DNA from 3 places in the Serratia sp. NPDC078593 genome. Region 3 is predicted to be linked to each of the others. Evidence: predicted binding sites of a transcription regulator. Region 3 holds the regulator's gene; each other region holds the start of a gene.
The links. Region 3 encodes CRP, which controls carbon source genes, mostly activating them, when cyclic AMP is high. Its sites were predicted from a motif close to ATGTGANNNNNNTCACAT; they were not measured.
Positions count from the first base shown of each region.

Region 1: a site for CRP is predicted at 919-936, ahead of ACQKDS_RS04465 (sugar transporter). Genes of this name have one in related genera too.
Region 2: a site for CRP is predicted at 1,366-1,383, ahead of adhE (bifunctional acetaldehyde-CoA/alcohol dehydrogenase). Genes of this name have one in related genera too.

Region 1 covers NZ_JBNNGK010000003.1:82,318-84,593, reverse strand. Annotated here, with positions in the region: gene ACQKDS_RS04465 (sugar transporter) at 1-855, opposite strand, end outside; gene ACQKDS_RS04460 (hypothetical protein) at 1,169-1,576, opposite strand; tRNA gene ACQKDS_RS04455 (tRNA-Asn) at 1,992-2,067, shown strand; gene tmaR (PTS system regulator TmaR) at 2,172-2,276, opposite strand, start outside.
Region 2 covers NZ_JBNNGK010000008.1:77,822-80,097, forward strand. Annotated here, with positions in the region: gene adhE (bifunctional acetaldehyde-CoA/alcohol dehydrogenase) at 1-1,289, opposite strand, end outside; gene ACQKDS_RS10990 (YchE family NAAT transporter) at 1,803-2,276, shown strand, end outside.
Region 3 covers NZ_JBNNGK010000010.1:149,349-151,624, forward strand. Annotated here, with positions in the region: gene argD (bifunctional acetylornithine/succinyldiaminopimelate transaminase) at 1-898, shown strand, start outside; gene crp (cAMP-activated global transcriptional regulator CRP) at 1,143-1,775, opposite strand; gene ACQKDS_RS13080 (OsmC family protein) at 2,150-2,276, shown strand, end outside.

The DNA.
Region 1 (2,276 bases), on a different contig from region 3:
AGCCAGAATAGCAATCGCGCAGATAAACACCCCCGACGGGAATCGTTCGCTATAACGGCTGAACAACAGGCTGCCAAAAATGCCTGCCGCGCCAAACAACAACAGCATTAACGTAGTGAAGTTATTACTCAGCCCGGCAATCGTCTGAATGAAGGGCTCAATATAGCTATAAGCGGTGAAATGCGCGGTCACCACCATCACGGTCAGCATATACAAACTGACCAGCGCGGGGCGCTTAAGCAACATGGGTACGCTGGCTAAAGAGCCAGAGTGCTCGCTTTTTAGTACCGGTAACAAACGCCATAGCATCACCAGCGCCAACGTCGCGACGACAGCGATACCGATAAACGTCATTCGCCAACCCAGCCATTGCCCCACCACGCGGCCAAGCGGCAAACCCAGCACCATCGCTAATGCGGTGCCACCAGCCAACATGCTCAATGCCTGTGCTTTTTTGCCCGCAGGAGCAACGCGGATGGCTAAAGATGCGGTGATCGACCAAAACACCGAATGTGCTAATGCCACACCAATGCGTGAAACCACCAGTGTAGTGAAATCCCATGCCACGGCGGTCAGTACATGACTGGCAATAAACAAGATAAATACGCCAATCAACAACGCGCGGCGTTCAATCTTGCTGGTCAGCAGCATGCAAATCAACGACGCTGCCGCCACGATCCAAGCGTAGATGGTAATGATCAAACCAACCTGCTCGCTTTGCATCTCGAAGCTTCGGGCTATATCACTCAGCAAACCGACCGGTGCAAACTCAGTGGTATTAAAAATAAAGGCAGAAACGGCGAGCACGACAACGCGCAGCCAAGCGGTACGGCGGGAAGGTGATATGTCGTCCATGGTGAACAAATCCAAAAACAGGTGGGGGGGCAATGAAGATATTTTATCCAACGCCAAACAATAATGCGAACTACATCACATTTTTATTGGTATTCCTGCTGTGAACACGACATTGAAACGCATCGTTGCCGAACGCCAGCAATTCTTGCCCGATCGGGATGACGCCCTGCTGGCTTCAAACTAAATAGCGCAGCTGACGGGGTTACATCATCCCGCTCAATACGAGCCTACTCACCCACAGTGTGGATTCGTTGCCAGCGCATCGCTGCGGCATTGGCCAACGAAACCCGCATTACGAATAATTCGCCACCCTTTAGCTTTTTTCTACGCGCTCAACCAAAGAATTGGTTAAATCGGTACGCACTTCATTACAGATTTTGGCAATACGATATTGATAGGCTGCATCCATAATTTTACTGGTATCCGTGCTCACGCTCTCGCGCACTTTGATATACAGTTTGGCCTGCGTCACAATATGGTTTAATTGCGAACTTTTAGTTTGATATAAAGCCGGGTTAATTTGCTGCAATGCATTTAACTCTTTGATGCAAGAGTACATAACTTCATCATTGCCGATGCCAGCCGTTTCAGCTTTAACCTGTAGCGCGGCAGCGTTGTTCGCCGTAACGGCCGGTTCACTCTTGGCTTTGCTACGATTAGCAGCATTCTGACATCCCGCCAATAACAGACAAACTGTTACTACTGCGACTGTTTTTTTCATGAATTTAAAAACTCCAGGCAAATTAAGATGCACTTTATGGTCGTTGACACGCGGCGGACTGTCGTAAAGAAAAAACTTACGTCCTGCGTTTCAATACTCGGATTTATGGCTATTTATAGGAAATAGCCCATTAGGCTAGCACAGAATATTCTCATCTAAAAGGCGCAATATACCGAACAAATATCACAGCAGTGAATATATCTTGTGTACGATCAATGAAATGTTACTTTCGTATTTCGCTAAGCTCTGCCCAGAGCCAATACGCGCTCGGTTGCTCATGCGCCATGGTTCGCATTGTGCTTTACCGTGCAAAAAGCCAACAGAGTGTTCATTCCACCAGCAATCGCGCATTTTATTGATTATCGGCTTTGACAAACAACCCGCCTCTCGCTAATATGCGCCCCGTTCACACGATTCCTCTGTAGTTCAGTCGGTAGAACGGCGGACTGTTAATCCGTATGTCACTGGTTCGAGTCCAGTCAGAGGAGCCAAATTTAAAAAACCCGCTTAAGGCAACTTAAGCGGGTTTTTTGTTATGGATCCAACTACGCAGCAGCAAGCCCGGGTTACCGTTCTTGCTGCTGGTGAAAGCAGGTTACTTCACTTCACCCATGGCTTTCAGTTTTTTGGATAAATCACGACGCTCTTTAGACAGATCGGCGTTTTTGATGATGTAATCATCAACACGATCTTCGTAGTC
Region 2 (2,276 bases), on a different contig from region 3:
GAGATGGAGTTCCCCCCCCATGAGCCGCAACCCAGCGTCAGAGACGGAGCGAGTTTAAAGTTATACAGGTCACCGATTCCCCCCTGAGAGGCCGGGGTGTTAATCAGAATACGCGCAGTTTTCATCTTGTCGCCAAAGAAAGCGATGCGTTCTTGCTGGTTGTCTTGATCGGTATACAGACAAGATGTGTGACCGATACCGCCCATTGCTACCAGTTTTTCCGCTTTGCTAACGGCATCCTCGAAGTCTTTGGCTCGATACATTGCCAGCGTGGGTGACAGTTTTTCATGAGCAAATGGCTCAGATTCGTCAACCAGTTTCACTTCACCGATCAGTACCTTGGTGCTGGCTGGGACTTTAATTCCGGCCATTTCAGCAATTTTCACTGCGGATTGCCCGACAATGGCGGCATTGAGCCCGCCATTTTTCAGGATGATATCCTGCACGGCCTTCAGTTCCTTGCCTTGAAGCATGTAGCCGCCGTGAGTAGCAAAGCGTTCGCGAACGGCTTCATAGATGGAGTCGACCACGATAACGGATTGCTCAGAGGCACAAATTACGCCGCTGTCGAAGGTTTTCGACATCAAGATAGAAGCCACTACGCGTTTGATGTCAGCCGTTTCATCAACGACCACTGGAGTATTACCTGCACCTACGCCAATGGCGGGTTTACCTGAACTGTAGGCTGCCTTCACCATGCCAGGCCCACCGGTTGCCAGAATCAGGTTCAAGTCAGGGTGATGCATCAGTTGGTTGGACAATTCAACGGAAGGCTCATCAATCCAACCAATAATGTCTTTTGGCGCACCTGCGGCGATCGCTGCTTGCAGTACAATATCTGCGGCTTTATTTGTGGCGTTTTTCGCACGGGGATGCGGAGAGAAGATAATGCCGTTTCGGGTTTTTAGGCTAATCAGTGCCTTAAAAATTGCGGTAGAGGTAGGGTTAGTTGTGGGAACAATACCGCAGATCAATCCGATGGGTTCAGCAATGGTGATGGTGCCGAAAGTGTCATCTTCAGACAGGATACCGCAGGTTTTTTCGTCTTTGTAGGCATTGTAGATATATTCAGAAGCGAAGTGGTTTTTAATAACCTTGTCTTCAACAATGCCCATACCGGATTCTTCGACGGCCATTTTAGCCAAGGGAATGCGTGCATCGGCGGCGGCGAGGGCAGCAGCGCGGAAGATTTTATCAACTTGCTCTTGGGTGAAGTTGGCATACTCACGCTGGGCTTTTTTGACACGTGCAACAAGCTCGTTCAATTCAGCGACATTTGTTACAGCCATGGTGCTCTCCTGATAATGTTAAACTCTTTCAGTAAATAAGCCGTGCGAGCAACCAGTATAGACAATCCGATAGGAAATGTGATGAAACACAAATAATTTCCGATAGTTAGCTGCATATACTGCTGATTTACTTAAAGAGCTTTACCAAGCGTGAGGCTGGTAGAAGTCAGTATAGAAACGGGCTTACCTCGTTGGTTCTACTCCCTGACTACGACTAAGAGCTTAACTATTCTTGAGTAGTTATTTTGTGATTTAAATCATAAAAAATGCAAGCTGACTCCATTCAGCAATGCTTTTTTGAGATTAATTCTCATTTAAGTGTTCGGTCAGGTATGTCGTAACATAATCAATGTTTGATGGTACGTTGGGTTAACCGCTGTGTAACCATCAATTCACATTACTATCCCGGAGTGAAAATGCTGCTGTTAGCTGATGGATTACCCATGCCATTTCTATTACATTAGCGCGCGTAGGCAACCTCTCTTTGATAAAGCTATTCATGCGGAGTTATTCGTGGGTCAATCTCTGTTGGACTTTTCCGGCTACATAAAATTTTTTGTTGGCCTTTTTGCACTGGTCAACCCGGTAGGTATTCTGCCGGTATTCATCAGTATGACCAGCTATCAGGCTGAAGCGGGGCGGAATAAAACCAACCTGACTGCCAACCTGTCGGTAGCGATCATTCTTTGGACGTCGCTGTTCCTGGGTGAAGGTATATTGCATCTATTCGGGATCTCAATTGATTCGTTTCGCATTGCCGGTGGCATCTTGGTCGTAACCATTGCTATGTCGATGATCAGTGGCAAATTAGGGGAAGATAAACAGAACAAGCAGGAAAAATCAGAGAGTGCGATTCGTGAAAGCATTGGTGTGGTACCACTGGCTTTGCCGCTGATGGCAGGACCGGGGGCGATCAGTTCGACCATTGTTTGGAGCTCGCGTTACCACAGCTGGCAAAACCTGTTGGGCTTTACGCTAGCGATTGCG
Region 3 (2,276 bases):
TGAGGCTAACGAAGCCGCGTTCAAGTTAGCCCGCCATTACGCCATCACCCGCCACAGCCCTTACAAAACCAAAATTATCGCTTTCTACAATGCGTTCCACGGCCGCACGCTGTTTACCGTATCGGTTGGCGGGCAGGCGAAATATTCTGACGGTTTTGGGCCCAAACCGGCCGACATCGTGCATGTTCCCTTCAATGATCTGGCGGCGGTGAAGGCGGTAATGGATGATCAGACCTGCGCGGTGGTGATGGAGCCGATTCAAGGGGAGGGGGGCATCACACCGGCCGAAGCGCAATTCTTGCAGGGCGTACGCGAGCTATGTGACCAGCATCAGGCGTTATTAGTGTTTGATGAAGTGCAAAGCGGTATGGGTCGCAGTGGTAAACTATTTACCTATATGCATTACGGTGTGACGCCGGATATTTTAACCACCGCGAAAGCATTGGGCGGTGGCTTCCCGGTGAGTGCTATGTTGACCACCGAAGAGATTGCCTCGGTGATGCAGGTCGGTACGCATGGCACCACGTATGGCGGTAATCCGTTAGCCTGTGCGGTAGCCGAAGCCGCGTTAGACGTGATCAATACGCATGAGGTGTTGAGTGGCGTCGAACAACGTCATACGCTTTATGTCTCGGCTCTGACTGAGATCGGTAATAAATACGGGGTTTTCAGCGATATTCGCGGTATGGGGTTGCTGATTGGCGCAGAACTGACGGCGGCTTACCGTGGTATGGCTCGTGATTTCCTGAATGCCGCAGCTGCTCGGGGGGTGATGATTTTGAATGCTGGGCCAAATGTGATTCGCTTCGCCCCTTCATTGGTGGTCGCGCTGCAAGATATTGAAGAAGGTATGGCACGGTTTGAACGGGCAGTGCAGGATGTGGTGAAGGCAGGTTAATACCCTAAACGGTGTGTTATCAAACCCGAGCAGAGCGGATAATCTAACCCAAAGAGAAAACGGCGCGTGAGGCGCCGTTTTGAGCTTGATGACGAAGTCGTCTATGGCCCCCGAGATACCCGGGCCTAGCGTAGCGAGGGGTGCTCCGGTGGCTTACGCCACTACGACCCCACAGCCACGCTTTCCCTCATAACGAGCTTTGTCAGCAGTCTGAACCGGCGCGTGATGTGCCGTTTTTTACTGATTAGCGCGTGCCGTAAACGACAATGGTTTTGCCGTGTGCGGAAATCAGATTTTGATCTTCGAGCATTTTCAGAATACGGCCGACCGTTTCGCGTGAACAACCGACGATTTGGCCAATTTCCTGACGGGTAATTTTAATTTGCATGCCGTCTGGGTGAGTCATGGCATCCGGTTGTTTAGCCAGATTCAGCAAGGTTTGCGCAATGCGGCCGGTAACATCAAGGAAAGCGAGGTTACCCACTTTCTCTGAGGTGACTTGCAGACGGCTTGCCATCTGTGCCGACAGGCGCATTAAAATGTCAGGGTTAACCTGGATTAACTGACGGAATTTCTTATAAGAAATTTCAGCCACTTCACAGGCGCTTTTGGCCCTTACCCAGGCACTGCGCTCCTGACCTTCTTCAAATAATCCAAGCTCGCCGATGAAATCGCCCTGATTGAGATAGGACAGGATCATCTCTTTACCTTCTTCATCCTTGATGAGCACCGCTACGGAGCCTTTCACGATGTAGTAAAGCGTTTCGGCCTTTTCACCTTGGTGAATCAGCGTACTTTTTGATGGATATTTGTGGATATGGCAATGAGACAAGAACCATTCGAGAGTCGGGTCTGTTTGCGGTTTGCCGAGAACCATTCGCTATTATCCTCTGTTGTAATCTGCCTGTATCACAGGGGTCAGAGTTCCCTGTCAAACGAGTTAGGGCTGACGGTGAGTGACTGCCATTTAACCGTTTTGAGGCGTGCCGTAAAATACGCTATTGCCCTAGCATATTAACTTGCTGTGAGCGCTGCAAGCTACATTCTGTTAACATACCAAATTAGGCACCTTTCTGCGGGCATTTCCCTGAAAATCAGTGTCCAGCAAGAATTATTTCGGCTTTGTTTGTAGCACAGAGTGAGGCGGGTGTCTTGTGTTGTCTCGCTCACACATGACCGGCGTCAGGTTCCATTGCCAGTTTGCGTGTGAACGCGTAGTCTGATTTTAAGAAATTAACCGGAGTAATCAGAATGCAGGCAAGAGTAAAGTGGGTTGAGGGATTAACGTTTCTAGGTGAGTCGGCGTCTGGTCATCAGGTTCTGATGGATGGCAACGCAGGCGATAAGGCACCTAGCCCGATGGAAATGGTGTTGATGT